DNA from 2 places in the Streptomyces sp. NPDC006450 genome. Region 1 is predicted to be linked to the other one. Evidence: predicted binding sites of a transcription regulator. Region 1 holds the regulator's gene; the other holds the start of a gene.

Region 1 (4,385 bases):
CCTGGTCGACTGACCCCCTCCGGGGCCGGCCCTGCGGGGCCGTCCCCTGCCCGCCTTCCGCCGCCCCCGGGGCTCCGCCCCGGACCCCGCGCCTCAAGCGCCGGCGGGGCTGGAGTCGGCTATGCCGTCACGTGGTCGATCAGGTGCTCCACCGCGCCCAGGAGGGTGGGCTCCAGGTCCTTGTACGAGGTCACGCGGGACAGGATGTGCTGCCAGGCGGCTCCGGTGTTCTCCGGCCAGCCCAGGGCCCGGCAGATGCCCGTCTTCCAGTCCTGGCCCGGCGGGATCACCGGCCAGGAGCGGATGCCGAGGGCCGAGGGCTTCACCGCCTGCCAGACGTCCACGTACGGGTGGCCCACGATCAGGACGTGCGGGGAGCTCACGGAGGCGGCGATGCGGGACTCCTTGGAGCCCGGGACCAGGTGGTCCACCAGGATGCCCAGTCGGGCGTCCGCGGCGGGGGCGAAGTCCGCGACCACCGAGGGGAGGTCGTCGATGCCCTCCAGGTACTCCACCACGACGCCCTCGATGCGCAGGTCGTCGCCCCAGACCCGTTCGACGAGTTCGGCGTCGTGGCGGCCCTCCACGTAGATCCGGCCCGCCCGGGCCACCCGCGCCCGGGCCCCGGGGACGGCGAGGGAACCCGAGGCCGTACGGGCCGGGGCCACCGGCCCCCGGGCCGGGCGGGTCAGGGTCACGACCGCGCCGTCCAGGAGGAAGGCGCGGGGTTCGAGGGGGAAGACGCGGCGCTTGCCGAAGCGGTCCTCCAGGGTGACCGTGCCCGCCTCGCAGGCCACCACCGCGCCGCAGAAGTCCGTACCGGCCACCTCGACCACCAGATCGGGATCGGCCGGCACCTCCGGGACGGGCTTGGCGCGCTTCCACTGCGGGGTCAGGTCGGGGGAGTACTCACGCATCCGGCCGAGGGTAGGAGAGCGGGCCGTCTCAGGTGTCCGACACGCCGAAACGGGCCGCCAGTGTGTCGCGTTGGGCACGCACGAAGGCCGCGTCGACCACCGCTCCGTGACCCGGCACGTACAGAGCGTCGTCCCCGCCCAGGGCGAGGAGCCGGTCCAGGGCCGCCGGCCACTGCCCGGGCACCGCGTCCGGACCCGCCTGCGGCTCGCCCGATTCCTCGACCAGGTCGCCGCAGAAGACCACCTCGCGCCCTCCGGGCACGAAGGCGGCCAGATCGTGCCGGGTGTGCCCCGGGCCCACGTTCGCCAACAGCACCTGCACCCCGCCCAGGTCCAGGGTCCACTCGCCCGACACCAGGTGCCGGGGGAGCACCATCAGGTCCGCCGCCTCGGCCGCCTCGGCCTCCGGCAGGCCCTGGCGGACCGCGTCGGACCGCAGCTCCTCCCGGCTCACGGAGAGCAGGGCGTCCAGCCCGACCGGACCGTAGACCTCGACCCCCGCGAACGCCGCGCCACCCAGTACGTGGTCGAAATGTCCGTGCGTGAATGCGAGATGGGTCACGCGCCGCCCCGCCAGCCGCTCCGCCTCGGCGCGCACCAGCGCACCCTCCCGCAGGGAGGATCCCGGGTCGATCAGGAGGGCCGAATCCTGGCCCACCACCAGTCCCACGGTGCAGTCCCACACCTGCAGGCGCTTGCGGCCGGCCCGTTCGGTGAGCCGTTCCCAGCCTGCCTCTTCCCAACGCACGTCCATGCCGCGACGCTACCTTGGCGGGCCGCCCTTGCTACGGGTGTACCACCCCGCCGTACACTGACCGGGGGATCTCTGGCACTCGAACGCTCGGAGTGCCAACGAAGAGTGTCAGCAGAGTCGACGAACCGACGGAAACGATGGAGGTGTGCGCGCGATGCTCAGCGAACGCAGACTCGAAGTGCTGCGCGCCATCGTCCAGGACTACGTCGGGACGGAGGAGCCGGTCGGTTCCAAGGCGCTCACCGAGCGGCACCGGCTCGGCGTCTCGCCCGCCACCGTGCGCAACGACATGGCCGTGCTGGAGGACGAGGGCTACATCGCCCAGCCCCACACCAGCGCCGGCCGCATCCCCACCGACAAGGGCTACCGCCTCTTCGTCGACAGGCTGGCGGGGGTCAAGCCGCTGTCGACGCCCGAGCGCCGGGCCATCCAGAACTTCCTCGACGGGGCCGTGGACCTCGACGACGTCGTCGGCCGTACGGTGCGGCTGCTCGCGCAGCTCACCCGGCAGGTCGCCGTCGTCCAGTACCCGTCGCTGACCCGGTCCACCGTCCGGCACGTGGAACTGCTCTCGCTGGCCCCGGCCCGCCTGATGCTCGTCCTCATCACGGACACCGGCCGGGTCGAGCAGAGGCTCGTCGACTGCCAGGCCCCCTTCGGGGAGACCTCGCTCGCGGACCTGCGGGCCCGCCTCAACAGCCGGGTCGTCGGCCGCCGGTTCACCGACGTGCCGCCGCTGGTGAAGGACCTTCCGGAATCCTTCGAGAACGAGGACCGGGTGACGGTGCGTGCCGTCCTCGACACCCTTCTCGAAACGCTGGTCGAGGAGGCGGAGGAGCGGCTGATGATCGGCGGCACCGCCAACCTCACCCGCTTCGGACACGATTTTCCCCTGACGATCAGGCCGGTGCTCGAAGCGCTGGAGGAGCAGGTCGTGCTCCTCAAGCTGCTGGGCGAGGCCAGTGAGTCGGGAATGGCCGTAAAGATCGGGCATGAGAACGCCTACGAGGGACTGAACTCCACGTCCGTCGTCTCGGTCGGCTACGGTTCGGGCGGCGAAGCAGTCGCCAAACTCGGCGTGGTCGGACCGACCCGCATGGACTACCCCGGAACGATGGGAGCGGTACGCGCAGTGGCACGTTACGTCGGACAGATCCTGGCGGAGTCGTAAGTGGCCACGGACTACTACGCCGTTCTCGGCGTGCGCCGCGACGCATCGCAGGACGAGATCAAGAAGGCATTCCGGCGGCTCGCGCGCGAGCTGCACCCGGATGTGAACCCCGATCCCAAGACGCAAGAGCGTTTCAAGGAGATCAACGCCGCCTACGAGGTCCTCTCGGACCCGCAGAAGAAGCAGGTCTTCGACCTCGGAGGCGACCCGCTGTCCTCCTCGGGCGGCGGCGGAGCCGGCGGCTTCGGAGCGGGTGGCTTCGGCAACTTCTCCGACATCATGGACGCCTTCTTCGGCCAGTCCTCGCAGCGCGGACCGCGCTCGCGGACCCGCCGCGGCCAGGACGCCATGATCCGCCTCGACCTGGAACTGGACGAGGCGGCCTTCGGCACGACCAAGGACATCCAGGTCGACACGGCCGTCGTCTGCACCACCTGCTCCGGTGAAGGCGCCGCCCCCGGCACCTCGGCGCAGACCTGTGACATGTGCCGCGGCCGCGGTGAGGTCTCGCAGGTCACCCGGTCCTTCCTGGGCCAGGTCATGACCTCGCGCCCCTGCCCGCAGTGCCAGGGCTTCGGCACCGTGGTCCCGACTCCGTGCCCCGAGTGCGCGGGCGACGGCCGGGTCCGCTCCCGCCGCAGCCTCACCGTCAAGATCCCGGCGGGCGTCGAGAACGGCACCCGGATCCAGCTCGCGGGCGAGGGCGAGGTCGGCCCCGGCGGCGGCCCCGCCGGCGACCTGTACGTGGAGATCCACGAGCTGCCGCACCCGACCTTCCAGCGGCGCGGGGACGACCTGCACTGCACGGTCACCATCCCGATGACCGCGGCGGCCCTGGGCACCAAGTGCCCGCTGGAGACCCTGGACGGCCTGGAGGAGATCGACATCCGGCCCGGTACCCAGTCCGGCCAGGCGATCCCCCTGCACGGCCGGGGCGTCACGCACCTGCGCGGCGGCGGCCGCGGAGACCTGATCGTCCACGTCGAGGTCACCACCCCCGGCAAGCTGGACCCGGCGCAGGAGGACCTGCTGCGCCAGCTCGCCAAGCTGCGAGGCGAGGAGCGGCCGCTCGGCCAGTTCGCGCCGGGCCAGCAAGGCCTGTTCAGCCGGCTGAAGGACGCCTTCAACGGGCGCTGAGCCGCGCGCGGAGCAGCGTACGGGCAGCGTACGAGAACACCGGCGAGCCCGGTCCGGGGATGCCCCGGACCGGGCTCGCGGCATGCGGGGCGGCAGGGCGGCGGCGGTATTCGGGCACCCCGGTGAAGGGGACTATGCCAGGCGAATGCGGTGATTCGGTCCCGTGAGCGGGACATGGCACGATGCAGCTCATGTCCTCCGCACCGAACGGTCTCTTCGCGTACCCGATCGTGCAGGCGCCCATGGCGGGCGGCGCGTCCTGCCCGCCGCTCGCGGCCGCCGTGTGCGAAGCGGGCGGGCTGGGCTTCCTCGCCGGCGGCTACAAGACCGCGGACGGCATGTACCAGGAGATCAAGCGGCTGCGCGCGCTCACCCGCCGCCCCTTCGGCGTCAACCTCTTCCTGCC
Region 2 (4,385 bases), on a different contig from region 1:
GACCGGCGTCGCCCTCGTCGTCGGCCGGCTTCTCGACGACCAGGGTCTCGGTCGTGAGCAGCAGCGACGCGATGGAAGCGGCGTTCTCCAGCGCGGAGCGGGTGACCTTGACCGGGTCGATGACGCCGGCCTTGACCAGGTCGCCGTACTCGCCGGTGGCGGCGTTGAAGCCCTGGCCCTTGTCGAGCTCGGCGACCTTCGAGGTGATGACGTAGCCCTCGAGGCCGGCGTTCTCGGCGATCCAGCGCAGCGGCTCGACGGCGGCGCGGCGCACGACCGCGACACCGGTGGCCTCGTCGCCCGACAGGCCGAGGTTGCCTTCCAGCACCTTCACGGCGTGGACGAGAGCGGAGCCACCGCCGGAGACGATGCCCTCCTCGACCGCGGCGCGGGTCGCCGAGATGGCGTCCTCGAGACGGTGCTTCTTCTCCTTGAGCTCCACCTCGGTGGCGGCGCCGACCTTGATGACGCAGACGCCGCCGGCGAGCTTCGCCAGGCGCTCCTGCAGCTTCTCGCGGTCCCAGTCCGAGTCGGTCGACTCGATCTCGGCCTTGATCTGGTTGACGCGGCCGAGGACCTCGTCGGAGGAGCCGCCACCGTCGACGATGGTGGTGCTGTCCTTGGAGATCGTGACGCGGCGGGCGGAGCCCAGTACGTCCAGACCGGCCTGGTCGAGCTTGAGGCCGACCTCTTCGGCGATGACGGTGGCACCGGTGAGGGTGGCCATGTCCTGGAGCATCGCCTTGCGGCGGTCACCGAAGCCGGGCGCCTTGACGGCGACGGCGTTGAAGGTGCCACGGATCTTGTTGACGACGAGGGTGGAGAGCGCCTCGCCCTCGACGTCCTCGGCGATGATCAGGAGCGGCTTGGAGGCGCCGGCCTGGATGACCTTCTCGAGCAGCGGCAGGAGGTCCTGGATGGAGGAGATCTTGCCCTGGTTGATCAGGATGTACGGGTCATCGAGGATGGCCTCCATACGCTCCTGGTCGGAGACCATGTACGGGGACAGGTAGCCCTTGTCGAAGGCCATGCCCTCGGTGAACTCGAGCTCCAGGCCGAAGGCGTTGGACTCCTCGACGGTGATGACACCGTCCTTGCCGACCTTGTCCATCGCCTCGGCGATGAGGTCACCGACCTGCTGGTCCTGCGCGGAGAGCGCGGCCACGGCGGCGATGTCGGACTTGTCCTCGATCGGACGGGCGGTCGCGAGGAGCTCGTCGGAGACGGCCTTGACCGCGGCGTCGATGCCCTTCTTCAGGGCGGCCGGGGAAGCGCCCGCGGCGACGTTGCGCAGACCCTCGCGGACCAGCGCCTGCGCCAGGACGGTGGCGGTGGTGGTGCCGTCACCCGCGACGTCGTTGGTCTTGGTCGCGACCTCCTTGACGAGCTGCGCGCCAAGGTTCTCGTACGGGTCGTCGAGCTCGACCTCACGCGCGATGGTGACACCGTCGTTCGTGATGGTGGGAGCGCCGAACTTCTTGTCGATGACGACGTTGCGGCCCTTGGGACCGATCGTCACCTTCACGGTGTCGGCAAGCTTGTTGACGCCACGCTCAAGGGCGCGACGGGCGTCCTCGTCAAACTTGAGAATCTTCGGCATGGGAGCGGTTCAGCCCTCTCGTTGCTATCCCCGGCCGCTCACCGCGACCGCCTGTCAGACACGAACTACGCCCCTCGCCGCCCGGCATCAGCAGGGGTGACCAGGGGCGTAGCTCAAAGCAAAACTGGAGAAGTGATTACTTCTCGACGATCGCGAGCACGTCGCGGGCCGAGAGGACGAGGTACTCCTCGCCGTTGTACTTCACTTCGGTGCCGCCGTACTTGGAGTACAGGACGACGTCGCCGACGGTGACGTCCAGCGGGAGACGCTGGCCGTCCTCGAAGCGACCCGGGCCCACCGCGAGGACGACGCCCTCCTGGGGCTTCTCCTTCGCGGTGTCCGGGATGACCAGGCCAGAGGCCGTGGTCTGCTCGGCGTCGAGCGGCTGGACCACAATGCGGTCCTCAAGCGGCTTGATGGCAACCTTGGAGCTGGTGGTCGTCACGATCCGACCTCCCCCTTCGGAGATCCGGGGTTAACTGTCTGAGGTGGCGACCAGGTCGATCCGTCGTCGCGGGTGCCGGATCTGCCTGTCGCTGTGTTGGCACTCACCAGGGGCGAGTGCCAGACGCGAGACTATTCCGGGGATTAGCACTCGGTCAAGCGGAGTGCCAATACGCGCCGCTGGTTTCGCAGCCGGGGCCGCCTGGATCCGCCCCGGAGCGCGCCCCCTCGGGGTGCCCCCGAACCCCTGCCTGCACGCGCGGCACCGCTGCCGGGGACCAGTCCCCGGACCCCTGCTCCTCAAACGCCGCAGGGGCTGGAATGGCCGAGGCGCGGAGCACTTTCAGCCGTCCGGCGCCTGAGGCGCGGGCCCGGGCGGCGCCCGGGGAACGGCGGAAGGGCGGGTAGGGACTTCACCCCGCAGGGCCCGGCCACCCGGACCCGCCCGCCCGCTCCGCGCCGGGACGGCAGTGGCGGCAACGCCGACCGGCACCGCCGGACGGAGTCCGGCCCCGCGGCGCGAAGCCCAGGAGGCCAGCCGGGGCCGAGTGGTGCGAGCGGTGCGCCAAGAGAGGAAAGCCCGGTATGTGAGGCTTGGGGCATGCGGATCCTGGTCGTCGAAGACGAAGTCAGCCTCGCCGACTCACTGCGGCGCGGCCTCTCCGCCGACGGCCACTGGATCGACCTCGCCCACGACGGCCACCGCGGCCTGGACCTGGCCCTCACCGGAGGCCCGTACGACGTGGTCCTCCTCGACCTGATGCTCCCCGGCCTCTCGGGCTACGAGATCTGCACCCGGATGCGTTCCCACGGCCTCGCCACGCCCGTGCTGATGCTGACCGCCAAGGACGGCGAGTACGACGAGGCCGAGGGCCTGGACTCGGGCGCGGACGACTACCTGACGAAACCGTTCTCCTTCGTCGTCCTGGCCGCCCGCCTCCGCGCCCTCACCCGCCGCGCCGCCGCCGCGGACGACGCCGCCCGGGCCGGCGTGCTGCAGGCCGGCGACCTCGTCCTCGATCCCCGCGGCCGCCGCTGCCGCCGCGGCACGCACGAGATCGAGCTGACCGCCCGCGAGCTCGGCGTCCTCGGCTGCCTGATGGAGCAGCCCGGCCGGGCCGTCGCCAAGCAGGACATCCTCGACGAGGTGTGGGACACCCCGCACGGCATCGACCCGAACATCGTCGAGGTCTACGTCTCCTCGCTCCGCCGCAAGATCGACGCCCCCTTCGGCCGCCGAGCGATCCTCACGGTGCACGGCACCGGCTACCGGATGGCCCCGGACGGTGGCTGAAGCGGGCTCGGGCCCCGGGCCCCGCCGGCTCGGCAGCCTCCGCGCCCGCGCCGCCGCGGCCGCCGCCCTCGCGATGGCCGCCGTCCTGGCCGCCGGCGGGGTGTGGCTCTACACCCTGCTGCGCGCCAACCTCATCGAGAACACCACCGGCCGCACCGAGCTCGCCGCCCGCAAGGCCGCCGCGCAGTACGACACCGGAAGCCTCCCGGCCGAGGGCCGGCTGCCCGCGCCCGAGGGCGGGGTCGACCTGGTCCTCGTACGGAACGCGGCCGGTACGGTCACGGCCACCAGCGGGGACCTGAAGGACACGCCGGAGCTCGCGGAGCTGAGCCCCGCGCCCGGCCAGGACATGCGTTCGGCCGTCCTGCCGCCCGCGCGCCCCGGCGCGCAGCGGCGCGTGGTGGTCGCCGTGAACGCGCCCGGCCCGCCGGGGGCGCACGACCCGCACACCGTCTACGCCGCGACCGTGCTCGGCGACGTGGACGACGCCAACCGGGCCGTCGCGCTCGGCCTGCTCGCCGGCGCGCCCCCGCTGATCGCCTTCTCGGCGGCCCTGGCCTGGTGGGTGACGGGCCACGCGCTGCGCCCGGTCACCGCGATCCGCACCGGGCTGGCGGCGGTCACCGGAAGCGAGCTGGACCGGCGGGTCCCGGACCCGGGCGGCGCCGACGAGATCGCGCAGCTGGCCCGGACGGTCAACGACACGCTCGACCGGCTGGAGCGCGGCGACGCCCGGCAGCGGCAGTTCACCGCCGACGCCTCGCACGAGCTGCGCAATCCCCTGGCGGCCGTCCGGTCCCGGCTGGAGGTGGCGCTGCGCAGCCCCGACCGGGAGTCGGTGGCCGCCGCGCTGGCCGATACCGAGCGGCTCCAGCGCATCGCGGCCGATCTGCTCCTGCTGGCCCGCCTCGACGGCGGGCCGGCGCCGCGTCCCGAGCCGGTGGACCTCGCGCTGCTGGCCGCCGAGGACGCGGCGCGGCGCCCCGGGCCCGGGGTGGCGCTACGGCTGGACGCGCGGCTTCCCGTACCGGCCGCCGGGGATCCGGC

The links. The regulator HrcA, encoded in region 1, represses chaperone genes, less so after heat shock. The targets are predictions, from matches to a motif close to TTNGCACTCNGNNNNNCNGAGTGCNAA.
Region 2: groES (co-chaperone GroES) is a predicted target of HrcA. The motif match lies at 2,189-2,215, and genes of this name have one in related genera.

The regions. Positions count from the first base shown of each region.
Region 1 is NZ_JBEXPT010000089.1:14,733-19,117, forward strand. Features, by position in the region: gene hemW (radical SAM family heme chaperone HemW) at 1-13, shown strand, start outside; gene ABZY57_RS23450 (DUF3097 domain-containing protein) at 120-917, opposite strand; gene ABZY57_RS23455 (MBL fold metallo-hydrolase) at 946-1,671, opposite strand; gene hrcA (heat-inducible transcriptional repressor HrcA) at 1,826-2,842, shown strand; gene dnaJ (molecular chaperone DnaJ) at 2,843-3,979, shown strand; gene ABZY57_RS23470 (nitronate monooxygenase) at 4,171-4,385, shown strand, end outside.
Region 2 is NZ_JBEXPT010000003.1:38,117-42,501, forward strand. Features, by position in the region: gene groL (chaperonin GroEL) at 1-1,600, opposite strand, end outside; gene groES (co-chaperone GroES) at 1,737-2,045, opposite strand; gene ABZY57_RS02080 (response regulator transcription factor) at 2,646-3,338, shown strand; gene ABZY57_RS02085 (HAMP domain-containing sensor histidine kinase) at 3,331-4,385, shown strand, end outside.